DNA from 2 places in the Clostridium sp. CM042 genome. Region 2 is predicted to be linked to the other one. Evidence: a T-box and tRNA genes for the amino acid it is inferred to sense, from the RefSeq annotation. Region 2 holds a T-box; the other holds one or more tRNA genes.
What was found. A T-box is a leader RNA that pairs with one kind of tRNA and senses whether it is charged. The one in region 2 lies ahead of thrS (threonine--tRNA ligase), so its partner is inferred to be a tRNA-Thr.

Region 1: it has a tRNA-Thr gene. The T-box ahead of thrS (threonine--tRNA ligase) is inferred to sense a tRNA for this amino acid. The anticodon was not compared.

Annotation. Positions count from the first base shown of each region.
Region 1 covers NZ_CM143646.1:2,547,924-2,555,658, reverse strand. Annotated here, with positions in the region: gene ACWJJ7_RS12150 (hypothetical protein) at 1-637, opposite strand, end outside; gene ACWJJ7_RS12145 (hypothetical protein) at 843-968, opposite strand; gene ACWJJ7_RS12140 (peptidoglycan DD-metalloendopeptidase family protein) at 1,030-2,229, opposite strand; gene ACWJJ7_RS12135 (DnaD domain protein) at 2,441-3,427, shown strand; gene ACWJJ7_RS12130 (ATP-binding protein) at 3,420-4,400, shown strand; tRNA gene ACWJJ7_RS12125 (tRNA-Thr) at 4,740-4,814, opposite strand; tRNA gene ACWJJ7_RS12120 (tRNA-Asp) at 4,820-4,896, opposite strand; tRNA gene ACWJJ7_RS12115 (tRNA-Val) at 4,902-4,977, opposite strand; tRNA gene ACWJJ7_RS12110 (tRNA-Glu) at 4,991-5,065, opposite strand; tRNA gene ACWJJ7_RS12105 (tRNA-Asp) at 5,151-5,227, opposite strand; tRNA gene ACWJJ7_RS12100 (tRNA-Val) at 5,233-5,308, opposite strand; tRNA gene ACWJJ7_RS12095 (tRNA-Glu) at 5,321-5,395, opposite strand; gene ACWJJ7_RS12090 (BaiN/RdsA family NAD(P)/FAD-dependent oxidoreductase) at 5,735-6,964, shown strand; gene ACWJJ7_RS12085 (acyl-[acyl-carrier-protein] thioesterase) at 7,081-7,735, opposite strand, start outside.
Region 2 covers NZ_CM143646.1:2,869,767-2,877,501, forward strand. Annotated here, with positions in the region: gene ACWJJ7_RS13785 (Gfo/Idh/MocA family protein) at 1-821, shown strand, start outside; gene ACWJJ7_RS13790 (glutamine--tRNA ligase/YqeY domain fusion protein) at 980-2,638, shown strand; gene thrS (threonine--tRNA ligase) at 2,692-4,629, opposite strand; T-box leader at 4,763-4,965, opposite strand; gene ACWJJ7_RS13800 (polysaccharide deacetylase family protein) at 5,068-5,964, opposite strand; gene ACWJJ7_RS13805 (hypothetical protein) at 6,012-6,254, opposite strand; gene ACWJJ7_RS13810 (sensor domain-containing protein) at 6,681-7,735, shown strand, end outside.

The sequences.
Region 1 (7,735 bases), 320 kb from region 2:
CGATTATACCATTATATTCTAAACCTTTAACAAAATTATAAGTATATTCCTCATTAGAATTTTCAATAAATGCTTTTGTCCATGTATGTCTAAGCATATAAAATATATTTACATCACCATTTACCATTTCCCAATAATTTTTATGAATACAGCTTGTAGTTTCCCATTCAAATATGTCATTTTCTGATTTTATAAGTCTTGTTACTCTATCACAAGGCATACCTTCTAATAAATAATTGTTAATGGCATTAAATACTTCTTCTGGATTTCCTGGCATCTCTTTTTCTTTTAAAGTTTCTCCAACAGTTTTACCTTGCTTTGCAAAACATTCCATAGCAATAATTTCTGCTTCTTCCCCATAATTTCTAATCATTTCTGTTATTATAAATGCTGTCCTAGTTTCTACTTTTCCAATTTTATCCTGTAACCACCCATGTATATTGGCTGCATCAATTATATCCTCTATATTTTTTGTGATGTCTATCGGACTTCCGTAATCCAGTGATTTTTGTGCAATATCTTTTGCATTATCTCCATATTTATCTATATAAACTTTTTTTAAATTTGTCTCTAAATCCTCTGCCAATAAAATTTTACTAAATAACCATGTGTGAATAGGTGCTAAAAAAGCGCTCATTATTATTCCTCCAATATCTATTTATTCTTTGAATTTACAAATCTATAATTTAATAATACTATATTTAGCCTATACTTACGGTAACTTATGTTACCATATGTACACCACTATAAATTAATTACTATTTTACAAATGATTAATTATATTTTAAAAAAATAAAAAGAGCATTAAAACTCTCTTTATTAAAATTCACAAAGTAGTTTTATTACTCTTCAGCTCTTATTGCAGATTTGCGTTTTGCCTTTTTCATATCAGACTCTTCTATAGTGTTTGGTTTTTTAGGCTTATCATCTTTTTCCTTCGCTGGATACTTCATTTCTTTATATGGCATAAAATCACTCCTTTATAAAGTATTTTTCACTTTTAAGATAATTTTATTCATATATTTATTTTTACTTAATGTATTTTTGAGGATTTTTAGGCTTACCATTTTCTCTTACCTCAAAATGTAGATGAGGCCCTGTACTATTCCCGGTACTTCCTACTTCTCCTATTTTCATACCACTCTTTACTGCTTCACCTTTTTTTACAGTAATAACACTACAATGTGCATATGTAGTTTCTATTCCTCCACCATGGTTGATTTTTATCACATTACCATACCCATCCTGCCAAGCTGCATAAGTGACACTACCATCTAATGCCGCACTTATTGTTGCACCAAAACTCGCTGCTATATCAACTCCTTTATGCATTTTTCCCCAGCGCTCACCAAATCTTGAACTTATACTACCTCTTGATGGACTATTTATAGCTTCCAATGGAGGTGTTATTGGGTTATTAGTTCCTACCAATATTTCTTTGTTTTGCACTGGCGTTATAGTATCTTCTTTTAAGACCTTTTCAGATATGATATTATTGTTAAGTGCTATTACTTCGCTAGTAACCTCTTTTATTCCATCGATACCTTCACGCTCCACCTCCTTAACACCATTCATTAGTTTACTCGAGGATTTTATAATTGTAGCAGGGTATATTGCTTGTTCCTTAATTGTATTTCCTACTATTTTCACAGTAATTAATGGAACTTGTGCTTTATTGTTATATTTAATTAATTCCTTAATAATTTCATGATTTTCATATAAATTTCCTGTTTTAACCTTAACAGGTTCATAACTAATTTTATTTTCTATATCTATTTTTCTTATACTATTTAGCTTCGAATTCTCAGAATAATAATCTTTTACAGAGTTTAAAATTTCTTTTCCTTGATTTTCATTTATTACATATGCCATTTTTCTATTATCTGATTTCATTAAAAATACGTCTACTACTATATTGGATTCTTTTAGCATTACTTTCTTAAGTCTATCTCCACTTATAAACATAGCATCATTATTTACTTTTACTTTATCTAAAGTTAAATCTTTTATTGTAATTATGTTTCCATATTTGGATTTAATTTCGCTTTGCAATTCCTTATATGTTTTATTAAATTCCTTCTTATTTTTTACAAATGTTATGGTACTGCTCCCTATAGAAACTTTATAACCATAAAACCTATATACATTTAAATACACCATAGTAGCAGTGATCATAAGTGTTATAATTACCACACCTATATTCATTTTATTTCGTTTTAGAGCATTCAATATTCTACCTCCTGTGATACTTACTTAATATGCCCTTTTATGACAAATAATATGCATTGTTGAAATATTTTTTTTATTTGTATCTTTAAGTGTATGGTATACTATATGTTGAATAATAAAATTCCTATAGATTAATACATTATATAAATAACCCGCGATTTTGTATTTTAAAATTATAGTTCTATAATATAAAAAGAAAGGTAGTGACTTTATGAGTACTTTCATGTTTAAGAATGAAAACTATAAATATACTCCTGTGAGTAATATCTTTATAGATAAGTTTATGCCTAGAGCTAGAGGAGAATTTGTTAAAGTTTATCTTCTTGGGCTAAAATATTGTACAACTGGAGAAATAGGCGCTACCTCGCAAGTTATAGCAAATACGCTCGGACTTCTAGAAACAGATGTTGTAAATGCTTGGAACTATTGGAATGATGAGAACCTAATTAAAATGACTCCCATTGATAATATGGGTAACTTTAATATTGAATTCTTGGATTTATTAGATGTTCCAAGTGACAATATCCAAGGCATAAATTTACTTGAAGAATTAACTAATTCTTCAATAAAGGGTATGCTTCAAGATATTGAAAAACTATTAGCCAAACCTCTTTCACCAAAAGAAATGACTATGTACCTAAGCTGGCAAAAAGATTATAATTTTCCTCCAGAACTAATACTTTTATTAATTCAATATTGTGTATCAAAAGGTAAAGTTGACTATAGATACATTGAAACCATTGCAATTGCTTGGCATGATGCTAATATTCAAAATATTGAAGAGGCCCAATCCTATATAAAAAAACATGAGGATAAATGGATAAACATCAGAAAAATATTAAATTACCTAGGAATAAAAGCTCCAGAAATAATGAAACCTCAAGAACAACTATTAGATAAATGGATAAATGTTTATAAATTTTCTCTAGAAATTATATTTAAAGCTTGCGATATTTGTTTTAATAGGCTAAGCCGCGCTGATTTTAAATATATCGACGGAATTCTAAATAGTTGGTTTAAAGACGGCATAAAATCTTTAGAGGATATAGAGAAAAAAGATAAAAAACGTTTAGTTACTAATAAAAAGACTACCGCTGGTGGAAAACCTGCCAAAGGAAGTTTCAATGATTATGAACAAAGAGCCTATGACTTTAATGAACTAGAAAAAAAATTACTAGGATGGGATAATAATGATTAAAGGATATCAAACCAAAATATTAGCTATGTATGATCGAATAAGGCAAGAAGAAGAAGCTGACTTTAGAAAAAGAAAAGTTCACATAGAAAAGGCTCACCCTGAAATTATTGAACTAGATCACAAAATAGGTAAGCTATGTATAGAATTATCTATTAGTGCTTTGAAAAGTATTAACAATAGAGATGAATATTTACATGCTTTGAAGGAAAAAATATTAGATTTAAGAATGAAAAAATCTGAGCTGCTAGTATCTAATGGTTTTGATATGGAATACTTGAATTTGCATTATAGATGCATAAAATGTCGCGATACAGGTTTTATTGGAAATACTAAATGCTCTTGTTTTAAGCAAAAAGTTATAGATGTTTATTATACTAGTTCTGAACTTCGAGGTATGTTAAATACCCATAACTTTGATAATTTCAAATTAGATTACTATCCTTCTAGAAAAAGTGACATTGAATCAGAATCTCCTAAAAAGAACATTGAAAAGATTTTATCTAGATCTATGAACTTTTTAAAGAATTTCAATACCACTGATGAAAATTTATTATTCTATGGAAGTTCTGGTACAGGAAAAACCTTTCTGTCTCATTGCATTACAAAGGAATTACTCGACAAAGGTTCTTTTGTAGTATATAGAACAGCCGAACAATTGATAAAGGCTTTAAAAGAAATTCGATTTAATGGCGACACCTCTTTAGAGGAACTACTAATAAATTGTGATCTACTTATTATAGATGATTTGGGTACTGAGCAAATTTCAGATTTTACTAAAACAGAAATGTTCAATCTACTTAACACCAAATTATTAAAACAAAAAAAAATGCTAGTGTCTACTAATTTAACTCTTGAAAATTTATTAAATACCTATACTGAGAGAATAACTTCTAGATTAATTGGCAATTTTACACTTTGCAAATTCTTTGGAGACGACATAAGAATAAAGAAAAATTTGAATAAATCAAAGTAAATGGATTCATCAGTATGAGCTTTATCCTGCATGACTCAAAATAAGAGCTTGAAACGTGAAAATCCATTAAATAATTCTAATCTTTTGCCAATATAAATTTCTCTAGCGCTCACATTCGGCTTACAGCCGGTTTGCTAGACTTCCTTACAGGAAGTCTCACGAGAATTTTATATTGGCAAAAGAAGAATTACTAAATGGATTTTCAATGTTTCTGATCTTCTTATTTTAAGTCACTCTGGATAAAGTTCATACTATTATGCGTATCTATATTCATGTTTATCCACGTTATTTTCCCGACCCTAAATAAAAAAAAGTCCTAAACTAATGTTTAGGACTTTTTGGAGCTGGCAATAGGAATTGAACCTACAACCTGCTGATTACAAGTCAGCTGCTCTACCGTTGAGCCATGCCAGCAAAAATGGCGACTCAAAAGGGACTCGGACCCTCGACCTCCGCCGTGACAGGGCGGCACTCTAACCAACTGAGCTATTGAGCCATATATGGTGGGAACAACAGGGTTCGAACCTGTGACCCTCTGCTTGTAAGGCAGATGCTCTCCCAGCTGAGCTATGCTCCCATATATGTTTTAATGGTGACTCCTAGGGGAATTGAACCCCTGTTACCACCGTGAAAGGGTGGTGTCTTAACCGCTTGACCAAGGAGCCTTATTATTTTCCAATGACTCTTGCCATAAGAATCATACTTGCAAATTAACTATTTTTTTACTAAACCATACCAGTTTAGTAAAAATGGCGACTCAAAAGGGACTCGGACCCTCGACCTCCGCCGTGACAGGGCGGCACTCTAACCAACTGAGCTATTGAGCCATATATGGTGGGAACAACAGGGTTCGAACCTGTGACCCTCTGCTTGTAAGGCAGATGCTCTCCCAGCTGAGCTATGCTCCCATATATGTTTTATGGTGACTCCTAGGGGAATTGAACCCCTGTTACCACCGTGAAAGGGTGGTGTCTTAACCGCTTGACCAAGGAGCCATACTAATTTGTCACTTTATTTATTATGGGCTTTCGTCTCGCAACCCGACATAAACTATAATACCTAATTTTTCTTAAAGTGTCAACATGTTTTCTTGTTTTTTTTTTGTTTTTTTTTCACAAAATGATCGAATCCAGTTAAATCAAGGGTTCATCTTATAGATAAATATTTATATTTTTTTTAAAATAATTACCTTTTCACTAAACAACCTACCCAAATTCTATGGTTTCTTATAAAACAAAATAAAAATTCATTTTCATCCTACTCATTTTAGGGTAAGATTATAGGCAACCACTTTATATTATAAAAATATTTTTTTCTCGAAAGGAGAGATTTTCTTGAAACATTCTCTTATAGTAATTGGCGGAGGTGCCTCTGGTTTAACCTCTGCTTTAATAGCAAAAGATTTTGGAATAGATGTAGCAATAATTGAAGGAACCGACAGAGTAGGTAAAAAAATACTAACCACCGGTAACGGCAGGTGTAATATCAGTAATGCACATATAAATAATAATAGATATCACAGTGAAAATCCATATTTCGCAGGTTATACACTAGATTCTTTTACCATAAAGGATACTATAGATTTTTTCGAATCTTTAGGAATACCTTTAGTAACAACAGATGGGGGTAAAATGTTTCCTATGTCATTGCAAGCCTCATCAGTACTTGATATACTACGCTTTGCTATAGAAGAAAAAAAAATTCCACTGTATACAAACACCAAATCTAAGGAGATTATTAAAACAAAGAATGGTTTTAAAATTTACAGCACAGATAATTCTACATATGAATGTGAAAAGTTGATTATTGCCACCGGTGGTAAATCGGCCCCTAAAACAGGTTCTGACGGCTCCGGCTATTCATTGGCTACACAATTAGGCCACAGTATAATCTCTCCCGTACCAGCCCTTGTACAGCTTAAATTAAACTATAATAAACTAAAGGCTCTATCTGGAGTAAAATTTGATGGTTTTGCGAACATATTTATAAATGATAAATATGTTCAAAAGGAATTCGGAGAAATACTTTTCACAGATTACGGCATCTCTGGACCTCCTATTCTTCAACTTAGTAGAACTGCATCTTATGGTTTGTCTAAAAATAGCAATGTTTCTTTAAGTATTGATATGCTACCAACTATTGGCTGCGAAGATCTAAAAACATTTTTAAACAATCATTGGTCAGTATTTCCGAGTCGCTGCGTTCATGATTCATTCATCGGAATAATTAACAAAAAGATCATTCCAATAATTTTAAAAGAAGCAAAAATAGATGACATTCATAAGCCTTGTTGCGATTTGACCTTAAACGAAAAAAATGCTATATATACTTTGTTAAAACAATGGCAATTTGAGGTTTCAGGTACTAATTCTTTTGCAAATGCTCAGATAACTGCAGGAGGCATTAATACAAAAGAAATTAATCCCGAAACTCTAGAATCTAATATTACTAAGAACTTATTCTTTGCAGGAGAAATATTAGATGTAGATGGCGATTGTGGTGGTTTTAACCTTCAATGGGCATGGAGTTCTGGTGCTATTGCAGGAAAAAATGCCTCCAAATAAAAAATAAGAGTGCGATACCTATGAAGTTTCTCCTGCGTGAATTGAAATAAGATTTTGAAACGTAAAAGTTGATTAAAAAATTCACTTCCAGAGAAATTTCATACTATATCGCACATCTATATCCAAGTACTTTCTAAGAGCGTCAGCTCAGTTCCCTCTTCATTTATAATTTTATGTCTACATATTATTTTATCTTCTTCTCTTATAATTTCTGTGCTCGCCTTTATGGTTTCTCCATATGTTGTTTCCTTTTTGTAAGTTACCTTAATATTCCTTAGTTCATAGTTTATTACTATATCCTTAGGAATTGTTTCTAAAGCCCATGCAGCATATTTAACATTATTTACGTGCATATTCGTATCAATATCACTATACCTCACATCAAAACTTTTCTCACTGTCCACTTTAGTTATTGTTGGTATATCTTCGATATCTATAATTGCATTATTGCTATCATCTACACCATAAGCCTCATACATATCTTTCGTAATCCTTATTGGCCTTCTTCTGTCTGTATTTATTAAAATCCACACAGAACTCGCATAGCCTATTTTATTCCCTTTCACATCAAAGATTTCATATTTCCTGTATGCATAAAATTTATTGAAAGAATATGCAAAAGTTTTAATCTTTATAGTTTCGTTTAATAAAGGATATGACTCCATTGTTATATCCCATTTATATAACACCCAAGCTGATTTATTCTCTTTAAGATGTTCTATGCCGACTCCGAGCACTTCACTTTGATACATTGCCATGTCACCAAGATAA
Region 2 (7,735 bases):
CGAATGATTCACATTTTGATATTGTAAAAAAAGCAGCTGCGTATGGAAAAGCTATTTACTGTGAAAAGCCTCTAGCAACGAATATTTCTGATGCTATGGAAATGGAGAGACTTGTTAAGAAAAATAATATAATAAATTCTGTAGCTTTAGTGTATAGATTTATGCCCGCTCTTTCACTATTAAAAAGAGAACTTGAAAAAGGGACCATAGGGAAGATTATAGATTTTAAAGTTAGAACTTATCATGACAGTTATTTAAATGAAAAGAAAAAGGACACTTGGAGAACTGGAAAAGATTCTGGTGGAGGAGCGCTACTGGATTTAGGTGTTCACTTAATTGACATGATACAATTTACTATGGGAGATATAGAAGAAGTAGAATCTAAAACTAGGATTTATTTTAAGGAAAGAGCAGAAGTTGATGAAATTGCAAATTGTGATTTTACATTAAAAGATGGAACTCGCGGAAGTCTAGAGGTTTCAAGAATATTTACGCAAAGAAAACAAACAGATGATTACGTAGTTTATGGTAGCAAAGGCAGTATAAAAATTAATTTTAATAATCCTTATGAAATTGAAATATATAGATATGAAAGCAGCTCAACAGAAATAAAAAATGTGGCATCGGGGGATAGTCTATTAAAATATTATGCTGACAAAAGGAACTCCCTAGGATTTTTCCAAAATTGTCATACAGCCTCCCTTATAAACTTTGCTAATAAAATTTTTAATAATTGCGAAGGTGGCATTGATGGCGATTTCTCAGATGCATTAAAATGCCAGAGAATAATTGATAAGGTGTATGGGAGACTTTCCTTCTGAAATGTCGTTAAAAATCCTAACATTTAATACCACGATACGTAGAAAAAAAACTGTTTTTGTGATATATTTATTAGCATATAGGTAAAAATTACAGGCAAGTTAATATTACAAGTATGAGTATCATACAAGTATGATAGATTAAAAGGAAGGTGTCAAATATGGAAAATAAAACTACTTCATCAAATTTTATAAGAAATATTGTTAAGGAAGATATAGAAACCGGAAAACACAAAAAAATAATTACTCGTTTTCCACCAGAGCCAAACGGATATTTGCACATTGGGCATGCAAAATCAATTATTTTAAATTTTGAATTAGCAGACGAATTTAATGGTAAGACAAACTTACGTTTTGATGATACTAACCCAGCAAAAGAAGATAAAGAGTACGTTAAATCTATAGAAGAAGATGTAAAATGGCTTGGATTTAAGTGGGATGATTTATTTTTTGCATCAAACTATTTTGATGAAATGTATAAGCGTGCTTTATTATTAATAAAAAAGGGTAAAGCTTACGTGTGTGATCTGACAGCTGACCAGATGAAAGAGTACAGAGGTACTTTAAGAGAGCCAGGTAAAGAAAGCCCATACAAAAATAGAACTGTGGAAGAAAACCTAGATCTATTTGACCGTATGAGGAAAGGTGAATTCGCAGACGGAGCAAAGGTTCTAAGAGCTAATATTGATATGTGCTCTCCTAATATAAACATGAGAGATCCAATAATTTATCGTATATCTCATGCGGTGCATCATAATACAGGAGATAAATGGTGTATTTATCCTATGTATGATTATGCTCATCCAATAGAAGATGCAATTGAGGGAATTACACATTCAATTTGTACATTAGAATTTGAAGATCATCGTCCATTATATGATTGGGTAGTAAATCAATGCGAAATGGAGAGCAAACCAAGACAAATCGAGTTCGCAAGATTAAATATAACAAACACAGTAATGAGCAAAAGAAATCTTAAGCAATTAGTAGATGAGGGGATTGTAGATGCTTGGGATGACCCACGTATGCCAACTATAGCAGGACTAAGGCGTCGTGGCTACACACCTGACGCTATTCGTAATTTTTGCAGAGAAATTGGCGTTGCAAAAGGTAACAGCACTGTAGATGGACAAATGCTGGAGCACTTTATAAGAGAAGATTTAAGCTCAAAAACGCCTAGAACTATGGCAGTTTTAAGACCATTAAAAGTAGTTATTACAAATTACCCAGAAGCTCAAGTTGAAATGCTTGAAATTGAGAATAATCAAGATAACCCAGAAATGGGAACTCGCCAAGTATCATTCTCAAGAGAAATATATATAGAGCAAGAAGATTTTATGGAAAATCCACCTAAGAAATACTTTAGATTGTTCGTAGGTAATGAAGTAAGACTCAAGGGAGCATACTTTATAAAATGTAATGAAGTGGTTAAAGATTCTGACGGAAATGTATGTGAAATTCGTTGTACTTATGACCCAGAAACTAAGAGTGGTAGTGGATTTACAGGGAGAAAAGTTAAAGGAACAATTCACTTTGTAGATGTAGTAAATGCAGTGCCAGCAGAATTTAGATTATATGAGCCTTTGATTTTAGATGAGAAGCAAGAAGAAGGAAAAACCTTTATAGATCAAATAAACCCAAATTCTATAGAAATTTTACAAGGTTTTATAGAACCAAATATGAAGGATTCAAAACCACAAGATAAATTTCAATTCTTCAGACATGGATACTTCAATGTAGATTCTAGATATACAACTGATGATAAAATAGTGTTTAACAGAATAGTATCTTTAAAAAGTTCATTTAAAATTAATAAATAAAAGTTAATAAAAAAAGCAAGTACAAGATTTTATCCTGTACTTGCTTTTTATTATTATAATAGTTTAGTTTCTATTTCTTCTTTAATTCTTGAAATAAATGAGTCTAAAGAAGTTGCACCTTCATCACCATTTTTGCGGCTTCTAACAGAAACTTCATTTAGTTCTGCCTCTTTTTCACCAACTATTAGTAGGAATGGCGCTCTTTCATTACGAGCTTCACGAATCTTATATCCAATTTTTTCTGCTCTAAAGTCTGCAGAGGATCTAATCCTTGATTCCTTAAGCTTTGCAACTACCTTTTCTGCATAATCATGATATTTTTCAGAAATAGGTAATACCTTAACTTGCAACGGCGCAAGCCAAGTTGGGAAAGCGCCAGCATATTTTTCAATAAGCATTGCAAGTGTTCGCTCATAGCAACCAATAGAAGTTCTATGGATAACATATGGGCGCTTTTTAACTCCATCTTTATCAACATAAGTCATGTCAAATCTATCTGGCAGTGCGAAGTCAATTTGCACTGTAATTATAGTATCTTCTTTACCATGAACATTTTTGAACTGAAGGTCAAGCTTAGGACCGTAGAAAGCAGCTTCGCCAATAGCTGTTTTATAGTTTATTCCTAAGTGATCTAGTATATCTTTCATCTTGGATTCAGTTTCTTCCCAAGCCTCAGGGTTGTCAATATACTTATCTTTATCATTTGGATCCCATTTAGAGAATCTGTAAGTGATATCATCTTCGATTCCAAGTGTTTTCATTAGATAGTTAATTAAATTTATAACATCTTTAAATTCTTCTTCTAATTGTTCAGGGGTAACAACTAAATGACCCTCTGAAATAGTAAACTGACGGACTCTCATAAGACCATGCATTTCACCGGAAGATTCATTTCTAAATAAAGTTGAAGTCTCCCCATATCTAATTGGAAGGTCACGATAACTCTTTTGATCTGCATTATAAATTGTAAATTGGAATGGACATGTCATTGGGCGAAGTGCCATGACTTCCTCATTTTTAGATTCATCACCAAGAACAAACATTCCATCTTTATAATGATCCCAGTGACCAGACACTTTATATAAATCACTCTTAGCCATAAGAGGAGTCTTAGTTAGAACATAACCTCTTTTTTCTTCCTCATCTTCAACAAAACGTTGTAATAATTGGATTACCCTTGCGCCATTAGGCATAAGTAGAGGTAAACCTTGACCTATAACATCTGATGTTGTAAAGAATTTTAGTTCACGTCCAAGCTTGTTATGGTCTCTTTTTTTAGCATCTTCCATCTTCTCTAAATGAGCATCTAAATCCGATTTTTTAGTGAAGGCAGTTCCGTATATACGGCTAAGCATTTTGTTTTTCTCGTCACCTCTCCAGTAAGCGCCTGCAACTTGAGTAAGTTTAAATGCTTTTACATACTTTGTAGACATTAAATGTGGTCCTGCACAAAGATCTGTAAATTCACCATGTTTGTAGAATGATAATTTTGCGTCAACTGGTAGGTCTTCAATTAATTGAACTTTGAAATTTTCATCTCTTTCTTCCATAAAAGCAATAGCTTCATCTCTTGCAAGTTCGAATCTTTCTATTGGAAGATCTTCTTTAACAATTTTTTTCATTTCTACTTCGATTTGCTTAATCTCATCTGCTGAGAAAGAATCTTGTTTATCAAAATCATAGTAGAACCCCCCATCTATAGCAGGTCCGATGGCAAGTTTTGCACTAGGGAACAATCTCTTTACTGCTTGAGCTAAAATATGAGTAGCACTATGTCTAAAGGCTTTTTTACCTTCTTCGCTATCAAAAGTTAATATACTAACATCGCAGTCCTCGGTGATTTTATAACGTAAATCTACGATTTCATCATTCACCATTCCAGCACAAGCAACTCGTGCAAGGCCCTCACTAATATCTTTCGCAATTTCAATTACAGTCATTTCAGATTCATAAGATTTAATTGAACCATCTTTCAATTTAATGTTTATCATATATATTGCTCCTTTCTTTTATCTTATAGGGTTAAGTCATATTTGAAAATAAGACTAGCATAAATACTATGCACAATTCTTTAAACCTATATTTTTTATAAAACAAAAAAACCCGTCCCAATTCTAATTATAGAAAAGGGACGAGATTATAATTTCCCGCGGTTCCACCCAAATTGTTTATAAAATAAACCACTTAATAATTATAACGGAATTACCGGACTTTATTGAAGTCACTCAGAGGCAGTCTTCAGCTATTTTCATTTAAGAATACTTCCAGCTAAGGTATCCTTTCTCTGTAAATGTGCCATGGCTTACTTTTCTCTTCGTAGTATTAAATTATTTTATTTGCATTAATTATAGCACTTGCACTAAAAATGTCAAGGTAGCAAATGATATTATTTAGGCGTTTTCAATAAAATAAATAGCAGGTAAGTTTTTCTATTTTACTACTTTAAATTGTGGTGAATAAGTATTTTCAGAAAGTACATCAAAGATGAAACCTTGGTTTTTGAGACCCTCGATAATTTCAGGTAAGGCTTCAACTGTTGTAGTTTTTGGGTTTAAATCATGCATTAATATAATGGCGTGTTTAGTTCGACTAGATTGCGTTAAAACTGATTCTATAATCTTATGTTTGTGCTGACGAAAAGCGGAAGCATCACTAGAATCAACATTCCAATCAAAGTATTTATAACCTTCCTTATTCATTTCTTTAATTACATAGTTCATTATTTCCATGCCACCATAACCGTGACTAATAGTATTATTAGAACCACCTGGATATCTTAAAATATGACTAGGTTTTTTACCTGTAGTTTCAGTAAGGAACACATCTAATTTTTTTACGTCCTTTTTAAAATTATCTGGTGATGTATAAATACTATTATAATCATGACTGTAAGTGTGATTAGCTAAAGTGTGTCCATCATCAGAAATTTGCTTATACAAAAATCTTGATTCAGGGTGACCATTTACAAAAAAAGTAGCCTTAACATTGTATTTTTTCAGGACTTCTAAGATTTGTGAAGTGTTGCTAGATACCCCATCATCGAAGGTTAAATAAGCTATTTTAGTATTATCTAATTTGTCTTTATATAAGATTTCATCTCTTTTGATAGTGTTTTTGAGAATATTATTTTGTGATTTTAACTTCTTATTGTCCTTATGAATCTGAGTTATCTGATGTGATAATAAACTATGTTGATGTTTACTTGAAACAACGGTTACTTGGCTAACTGCTACTTCCAAAAATGAAACAATACATAAAGTAAAAATAGAAATTTTTACTATTAGGAATTTTAATGAGTGCTTTTTTTCTGTGATTGAAATTCTCATAGTAATACCTTCCTTTTTTTTATATTCATGTACATAAATTATCTATATTAATTTGTAATAGTTTTGAAACTATTAACCTTTTCTGAAATGCTAGAAGCTGTTTCAATCAATTGAGAATTTATCTTTGTTAAAGCCTGATTTTCACCTTTTAGAGAATCAAATTCAATTCTTAAAGATTCGGTTTTGAGTTTATTAGCATTTATTTTATTGTTATTAAAAAAATAAAAAAATATTGAATTTAAAAATAGGGCACTAACAAGCACTATGGAAATAATATTTTTCTTTTTCATTTCTTATTCTCCTTCCTTGTAAAACTTACCAAACGACAATATTATACACTGTAATATGTTATAACTCAACTTTTGCATTAAAAAATAATGGGTTTTTTTTATAAATAAGGTAATGTTTCTTGTAATGCCTATAGATATTGATAAAACAGAAAATATTATTATGGAACTCATATGAAAATCCAGTAGTAATAATTCTGTTTATTTTTATTTAACGACATTTCAGATTCGCAGGAGATGATTTAATAATTGTATATTATATAAATATATGTAATTGTTAATAGACTCATGTTAATAGGATATTTAAATTTAAAAAACCATTAATAAAAACTAGAATTGGACGATATATATAATATTAAGTTATGTTTAAACATAAAATATAAAGTGCGCTCAACTACTTTATAAATACTAATATGGGAGCATGTGTAAATGCGTGAAAATAAAATGAATAAGATTAAAATAAAAAAATTAGTAAGCAAAACTGAAGGCCCTAATATGGAGGCTTTATTTTATGATGATAGTAAACTTAAAGGAATGCCACTTAAAGTAACTATGATATATACTTTAGTTAGTGGGATTTGGATATTGTTTTCAAATAGAATTTTAAATATTCTTATAGAAAGTAAATCTTTAATGTCACGTATACAAACAATTAAAGGATGGTGTTTTGCGCTTATATCATCTCTTATAATATATTATTTAATTAATAAATTTACTAAGGAAAGTAAGAGTTGGTCTCACAAATTAAAAAATAATTATCAGGAAATTCAAGATACCTATGAGCAATTAATGGCTGCAGAAGAGGAGTTAAGATCACAATATGATGAATTAAATGAAAAACAAATAATAATTGAAAAAAGTGAAGAAAGATATAAGTTAGCTATAGATGGTTCCAACGATGCCGTGTGGGAAATTGATCTTACAACTAATGATTTTTTTTCTTCAGATAAATTTAATGATATTACGGGATATGATATAAAGGCTATAACGAATTTAAAGAGTGTAATGAAATTAATTATGGAGGATGATAGAAAAATTGCATTAAATGATTTTATTGATCATATTAATGGAAAAACTTCATATTATAGGAGCAGTCTAAGAATTAAGTTTAATGGCGGAGGAGAAAAATGGGTTTTAATTAGAGGTAAGTGCATGAGAAATAAAGAGGGCATTGCAATTAAAATTTCAGGATCTGTTACGGATATATCTGGTCAAAATGATTCTGAAGAAAAAATCAATAAATTGCAGTACTATGATATATTAACAGACATACCTAACAGGAGATTATTTATTAATACCTTAAAAAGTGAGATTATTAAGGCGAAGGATACGAAAATTAAACACGCTGTATTGTGTATTGATTTAGATAATTTTAAAGAAATTAATGATACTTTAGGCCATGATTATGGAGATGAATTATTAAAACATGTTGCAATATTGTTTAAAAATTCGATTAGAGAAGGAGATTCTGTTTCAAGAGTAGG